Regions from separate parts of the Sanguibacter sp. HDW7 genome, predicted to be linked through region 2. Evidence: predicted binding sites of a transcription regulator. Region 2 holds the regulator's gene; each other region holds the start of a gene.
The links. The regulator HrcA, encoded in region 2, represses chaperone genes, less so after heat shock. The targets are predictions, from matches to a motif close to TTNGCACTCGNNNNNNNCGAGTGCNAA.

Region 1 (2,262 bases), 1.3 Mb from region 2:
GGGCCCGACGGCAGCCGCACCGACGTGCTCGTCGCAGACCTGCGCGCCGCGATGTCCGTGGCCGCCGATGCCGAGGCGACCGAGGACGCCGACCGTCAGGGCGGCTCGTCCCCGCTCGACGTGCCCTACCTCGAGGCGTCGCCGTGGCTCCTGTGGCGGCGGCGCGTCGGCTGGCTCGCCGTGCTCTTCGTCGCCGAGATGTGCACGGGCTCGGTGCTGCGGCACTTCGAGGACGAGCTTGCGACCGTCGTCGCGCTGACGTTCTTCATCCCGCTGCTCATCGGGACGGGAGGGAACACCGGGACCCAGGTGACGACGACGCTCGTGCGCGCGATGGCGCTCGGGGAGGTGCGGGCGCGGCACGTGCTCGCGGTCGTCCGCAAGGAGATGACGACGGGCGTGCTGCTCGCGGCGTGCATCGCGGGCCTCGCGTGGGTGCGCGCGCTCGTGCTCGGCGTTGGTGGGGAGGTTGCGCTCACGGTCTCGGTCGCGATCGTGCTCATCGTCCTGTGGTCGGTGCTCCTGGCCTCGACGCTGCCTTTCGTGCTGCGGAGGTTCGGCGTCGACCCGGCTGTCGTCTCCGGGCCGCTCATCACGACGCTCGTCGACGGCACGGGCCTCGTCATCTACCTGTCCGTCGCGAGCGTGCTCGTCACGCAGCTCGGCGGCTGAACGGGGTGCGTCGCGCCTCGGTGTTCCGCCCGTGGCGGACAGCCCTGGGCGTGCTGGCACTCATGTTGACCGAGTGCTAACCCGGGCCTAGATTTGGGGGTGGAACATCTCCTCGCGAGATGGGACGAGGACTCGGTGCGACCCCCGCGACGGCGCCCGGCAGTCCCCGTCCACGCCCACCTATCCGTAGCCACAACGTGAAGGGGAGGTCCGACGTGTCGGTCCCCATCAAGCCGCTCGAGGACAAGATCGTCATCAAGGCGATCGAGGCCGAGACGACCACCGCCTCCGGTCTGTTCATCCCGGACACCGCCAAGGAGAAGCCGCAGGAGGGCGAGGTCCTCGCTGTCGGCCCCGGCCGTGTCGACGACAAGGGCAACCGCATCCCGCTCGACGTCGCCGTGGGTGACAAGGTCATCTACTCCAAGTACGGCGGCACCGAGGTCAAGTACGCGGGCGAGGAGTACCTCGTGCTCTCCGTGCGCGACATCCTCGCCGTTGTCGCCGGCTGACACCAGCCCCGCGACGCCGGAACCCCGCCGCCCCTCCTGGGGCGGCGGGGTTCCGTCATACCCGGACAAAAGTCCGTGCGTCGCCGAGGCCGCGCGGGTAGCGTTCCGGCATGACGACGACACCGCTCACCGAGGCCTGGCCGATCGCCGCGCTCCGCGTCATCGAGGGGGATCTCGAGCTGCGCTTCGCGGACGACGAGCTCCTGCTGCAGCTCGCCGACCTTGCCGTCCGCGGCGTGCACGCGCCCGACGCGATGCCCTTCCTCGTGCCGTGGACGCAGGCGGAGCCCGACGCGCTGCGGCGCGGACTGCTCGCCTACCACTGGGGCGCGCGGGCCGCGCTCGCCCCCGACGCCTGGAACCTCGAGCTGGCGGTGCTCGTCGGCGGCGAGCTCGTCGGCATGCAGTCGATCTTCGCGAAGCACTTCCCTGTCCGCCGGACCGTCGCGTCGGGCTCGTGGCTCGGGCTCGAGCACCAGGGCAGGGGGATCGGCACGCGCATGCGACGCGCGGTGGTCCACCTCGCGTTCGAGGGCCTCGGCGCCGAGGACGTGACGTCGGAGGCGTTCGTCGACAACCCGCGCTCGCAGCGCGTGAGCGAGAAGGTCGGCTACGTCGACAACGGCGTGCACCGTGCGTCCCGGGGCGACGAGGTCGTCGAGTCGCGTCGCTTCCGGCTCACGCGCACCGCGTGGCTCGCGGCCGAGCGGCCGGCCGTCGAGCTGCAGGGGATCGAGGGCGTGCGGCGGCAGCTCGGGATCGAGCCGGCCCGAGACTGATCACTGGCGCCCACGCCCACGGCCGCGTCGACCCGACCGTGCGGGCCGCTGCGCCCCGGACGCGACGAACCCCGCAGCCCGTCGAGGGCTGCGGGGTCCGTCGATGCTGGTGTCAGACGGCCTGCGCGCGGCGCGGGTCGGCAAGGATCGCAGCGCGGTCGTCCTCGGAGAGGCCGCCCCAGACGCCGTAGGGCTCGCGGATGCGGAGCGCCTGCTCACGGCACTGCTGGAGAACGGGGCACGAGTGGCAGATGGCCTTCGCCGCCTCGGCGCGACGGCGGCGGGCGCTGCCGCGCTCA
Region 2 (2,262 bases):
CGCCGTGGACGGCGACCGAGCCGGACGCGGTGCGCGTGGGGGCGACGGGTGCGCGTGAGGTGACGGGTGGCTCGAGGAGCACGGGCTCACCGTCGATCCAGAAGCCGGGGCCGAGCGGGAAGGTGCGGGTGCTGCCCCGTGAGTCCTCGAGCTCGACGACGTGCATGCCGCCGGACTTCTCGACGCGGACGACGGCGCCGACCCAGCCGGTCGTCACCTCCTCGACGACGGTCCCGCGCTCGGCGGGGACGGGGCGGGAGACGGGGCGGCGGCGGTGGTGGGACGCGGGGTCGCCCCCGAGGACGTCGGATCCGTAGCGGTCGTGCACCCGGCCACCCTACGGTGGCGGGCGTCCGGTCCGGGGGAGCGTGTGGTGTGCGTCGCTGACCGGGGGCGGGCAGGCGCGGGTAGGATTGGCACTCGGAGCCCGAGAGTGCGAATGTCCCGGGCGTGGGACCGGCGAGGAAGGAGCACGGATGTCGACGTACGGAACGGCTGCGGACCGTCGCCTCGACGTGCTCCGCGCGATCGTCGAGGACTACGTGACGACGCGCGAGCCCGTCGGCTCGCGCGTGCTCGCGGAGCGCCACCGCCTCGGCGTCTCGCCCGCGACGATCCGCAACGACATGGCCGTCCTCGAGGAGGAGGGCCTCATCGCGCAGCCGCACACGTCGGCGGGGCGCGTGCCGACGGACCGGGGCTACCGCCTCTTCGTCGACCGCCTCGCGGAGGTCAAGCCGCTCTCGCAGCCCGAGCGCCGCGCGATCACGACGTTCCTCGACGGCGCCGTCGACCTCGACGACGTCATCGTGCGGGCCTCGCGCCTGCTCGCGCACCTCACCCAGCAGGTCGCGGTCGTCCAGTACCCGTCGCTCAGCCGGTCCGGGCTGCGACACCTCGAGCTCGTGCCGGTGGGGCCCTCGCGCCTGCTCGTCGTCGTCATCACCGACACGGGCCGTGTCGTGCAGCGCACGCTCGATCTCGCGGCGGACGTCGACGAGGAAGCGCTCGGCCGCCTCCGCGTGCGCCTCAACGCGGCGGGCCTGGGGCGCAGGCTCCCGGAGATGCGCACCGCGCTCGAGTCGCTCCCGGAGCAGTTCGTCGAGGCCGAGCGCCCGCTCCTGCGGGAGATCTCCGACCTCCTCGTCCACACGCTCGGGCAGGAGTCGGACGAGCGCATCGTGCTCGCGGGAACATCGAACCTCGCGCGCTCCGGCATGCGGTTCGAGCACGCGCTGCGCCCCGTGCTCGAGGCGCTCGAGGAGGAGGTCGTCCTGCTCGGCCTGCTCACCGAGATGACCGAGGACTCCGCTGGCGTCGCGGTGCGCATCGGACACGAGATGCCGCACGTCGGGCTCAGCGAGACGTCGGTCGTCACGGCGGGCTACGGTGCCGACGGCGATGCGGTCGCGCTCCTCGGCTCGATCGGCCCGACCCGCATGGACTATCCGCAGACGATCGCCGCGGTGCGTGCGGTCGCGCGCTACCTCACCCGCATCATCACGACGTGACCGGGCCGGCGCTCTGCGCCGTGCCCGCCCGTTCCACCCACCACCAGGAAGAACACCTGTGACGGACTACTACGAGATCCTCGGTGTGCCGCGTGACGCGACGCAGGACCAGATCAAGAAGGCGTACCGGAAGCTCGCGCGCGAGCTCCACCCGGACGTCGCGGGCGACGAGGGCGCCGACCGGTTCAAGGACGTGACGCGTGCCTACGAGGTGCTCGGCACGGCGGAGAAGCGCCAGGCCTACGACATGGGGACGGATCCGTCGGCGCCGGGCGGCGGCCAGGCGGGCGGCTTCGGCTTCCAGGACATCTTCGAGACGTTCTTCGGCGGCGGCCAGGCGCAGCGTGGACCCGTGCCTCGTACGCGGCGCGGCCAGGATGCGCTCCTGCGCCTCGACATCGACCTTGCGGAGGCTGCGTTCGGCGCCCGCAAGGAGGTGACGATCGACACCGCGCGCGTGTGCTCGACGTGCGGGGGCGCGTGCACGCGTCCCGGCACGTCCGTCCAGACCTGCGTCGTGTGCCAGGGTCGTGGCTCGGTCCAGCGGGTCGCGCGCTCGTTCCTCGGTCAGGTCATGACGACGCAGCCGTGCGCGGCGTGCCAGGGTCACGGCACGACGATCCCCGAGCCGTGCGTCGACTGCGCGGGCGAGGGGCGCGTGCGTACGCGCCAGACGATCTCGATCGACGTGCCGGCGGGGGTCGACACGGGCACGCGCATCAAGCTCTCGGGCCAGGGTGAGGTCGGCCCC
Region 3 (2,262 bases), 620 kb from region 2:
CCCTCGTCCTCCGTGGCCGCGGGAGCGGGCAGGACGAGGGCGTCGTGCGTGAGGACGCGGCCCTCGGCGGCCGCAGTGTCCCCGGTGGGGTCGGGGGTGGAGGGCACGACGACGTCGACGCGGGTTCCCGCGAGGAGCAGCGCGGCCACGCGCGGGTCGGCGAGACGCACGGGCACGGCCGCCGTGCCGGGCGGCAGGTCGGCGGTGCCGCGCACGAGGAGCTCGGGGCACAGGTGGGTGCCGCGCGTGAGGTCGACCGCGGGCGAGGCGCCGACGGCGTCGCCGGGCGTCGTGAGCGCACAGGGCTGCGCCCCGTCGACGGGGGCGGTCGTGCTCGTGAGGTCGGACGCCTCGAGCGGCTCGCCCGCGACGACGTCGTGCGCGAGGACGACGACCGCACGCTGCGGGGGTGGGGGAGGGCTCGCCGCCGTGACGACGGCTGCGGCGAGCACCCCGAGGGCGAGGCTCACGAGGACGTGCCGGCCGCGCCAGGCGAGGACGCGGAACGCGCGGGCGCGTCGGCTCCGGGCGACGGAACGCCCGCGGGCGTCGGGCCGGTGGGGTCGGGTCATGGGCCGACGCTAGGTCGACATCGCCGTGGGAGCTCGGGTGATGTGGACGGGCCGGGCGGCCGCCGTCGCTGTGGGCGGGCTGCCCGGCGGCGTCAGGCCGCGCCCGACGCCTTGCTCGCCGCGGGCGTCGACGCCGCGGGCTGCGATGCGGCCGGCTTCGAGGGCGTCGAGGACACGCTCGACGACGAGCCCGAGCGCGAGTCCGTGCGGTAGAAGCCCGAGCCCTTGAACGTCACGCCGACGGTCGAGAAGATCTTGCGCAGCCGGCCCGAGCACTCGGGGCACACCGTGAGGGCGTCGTCCGCGAAGGACTGGTGGATGTCGAAGCTGTGACCGCACGCGGTGCACGTGTACGCGTAGGTGGGCACGGTTCTCTCTCCTTGCTGGCGGGTGCGGGGCCGCGACGGGCCGCCGTGGGCTGGCACTCCGTCGTTCCGAGTGCCAACTATACGTCCGACGGCGCGCGCCGCGCCGTGCGGCCCGTCACACGTCGCGAGGTGCTCGCGTCGCGCGGCTCGATGGACCACCCCTGCCGTTGTCGGTGGTCGGGACTAGGCTCGGACCCGTGCTCAGCCGACTCTCCGCACCTCGCAAGGTGCTCCTCGCCCTCGTGTCGCTGCTCGTCGTCGTCCTCGTCGCGACGGCCGTCACGGCCGTCGTCGTCGTGCGCCGCTCGTTCCCGACGACCTCGGGCGCGGTGACGATCGACGGGCTCGTCGGCCCCGTCACCGTCGAGCGCGACGCGCGTGGCGTCCCCTACATCACGGCGACGACGAGCGCGGACCTCTTCCGTGCGCAGGGCTACGTCCACGCGCAGGATCGCTTCTTCGAGATGGACTACCGCCGCCACGTCACCTCGGGCCGGCTCTCCGAGCTCGTCGGGGACAACCCGGACGCGATCTCCGCGGACCGCGTCATCCGCGCCTTCGGGTGGCGGCGCGTCGCGGAGCGCGAGTGGGACCTCCTCGACCAGGACACGCGTGACAACCTCACCGCGTACGCCGAGGGCGTCAACGCGTACCTCACGGACCGCTCGCCGTCCGAGCTCGCGCTCGAGTACGCGGTGCTCGGCGTCCAGGTGAACGTCTCCGACCCCGAGCCGTGGCAGCCGATCGACTCCGTCGCATGGCTCAAGGCGATGGCGTGGGACCTCCGCGGCAACTTCGACGAGGAGCTCGAGCGCGCGGCCGCGTACGGCACGCTGCGCGACGTCGACCTCGTCGAGTCGCTCTTCCCGGCGTACCCGGACGCGGCCAACCCTCCGATCCTCGACGCCGACGAGGCCGCGACGACCCGTGACGAGCGCCGCGCCGCGGCAGCCGCGGTCGAGGGGGGCACGGGTGGCGCGAACAGCGCCGACGACGGCCTCCCGCTCGAGGACGCGGGAGTCCGCGCGGCGCTCGACGCGACCGCCGACGCGCTCGCTGCCGTGCCGCACCAGGTCGGCCGCGGCGAGGGCACCGGCTCCAACTCGTGGGTCGTCTCCGGCGACCTCGCCGAGAGCGGCAAGCCGCTCCTCGCGAACGACCCGCACCTCTCGCTCGCCGCGCCGAGCATCTGGGCGCAGGTCGGGCTCCGGTGCGCTCAGGTGTCCGACGCCTGCCCCTACGACGTCGCAGGGTTCTCGTTCTCGGGCCTGCCCGGCGTCATCATCGGCCACAACGCGGACCTCGCGTGGGGCCTGACGAAC

Region 1: the regulator HrcA is predicted to act here: its motif matches at 726-752, upstream of groES (co-chaperone GroES).
Region 3: the regulator HrcA is predicted to act here: its motif matches at 991-1,017, upstream of G7063_RS11965 (FmdB family zinc ribbon protein).

What each region holds. Positions count from the first base shown of each region.
Region 1 covers NZ_CP049862.1:732,342-734,603, forward strand. The annotation lists gene G7063_RS03415 (magnesium transporter) at 1-672, shown strand, start outside; gene groES (co-chaperone GroES) at 888-1,184, shown strand; gene G7063_RS03425 (GNAT family N-acetyltransferase) at 1,295-1,963, shown strand; gene G7063_RS03430 (WhiB family transcriptional regulator) at 2,076-2,262, opposite strand, start outside.
Region 2 covers NZ_CP049862.1:2,032,161-2,034,422, reverse strand. The annotation lists gene G7063_RS09410 (DUF3097 domain-containing protein) at 1-328, opposite strand, end outside; gene hrcA (heat-inducible transcriptional repressor HrcA) at 477-1,511, shown strand; gene dnaJ (molecular chaperone DnaJ) at 1,570-2,262, shown strand, end outside.
Region 3 covers NZ_CP049862.1:2,651,730-2,653,991, reverse strand. The annotation lists gene G7063_RS11970 (SAF domain-containing protein) at 1-572, opposite strand, end outside; gene G7063_RS11965 (FmdB family zinc ribbon protein) at 665-940, opposite strand; gene G7063_RS11960 (penicillin acylase family protein) at 1,138-2,262, shown strand, end outside.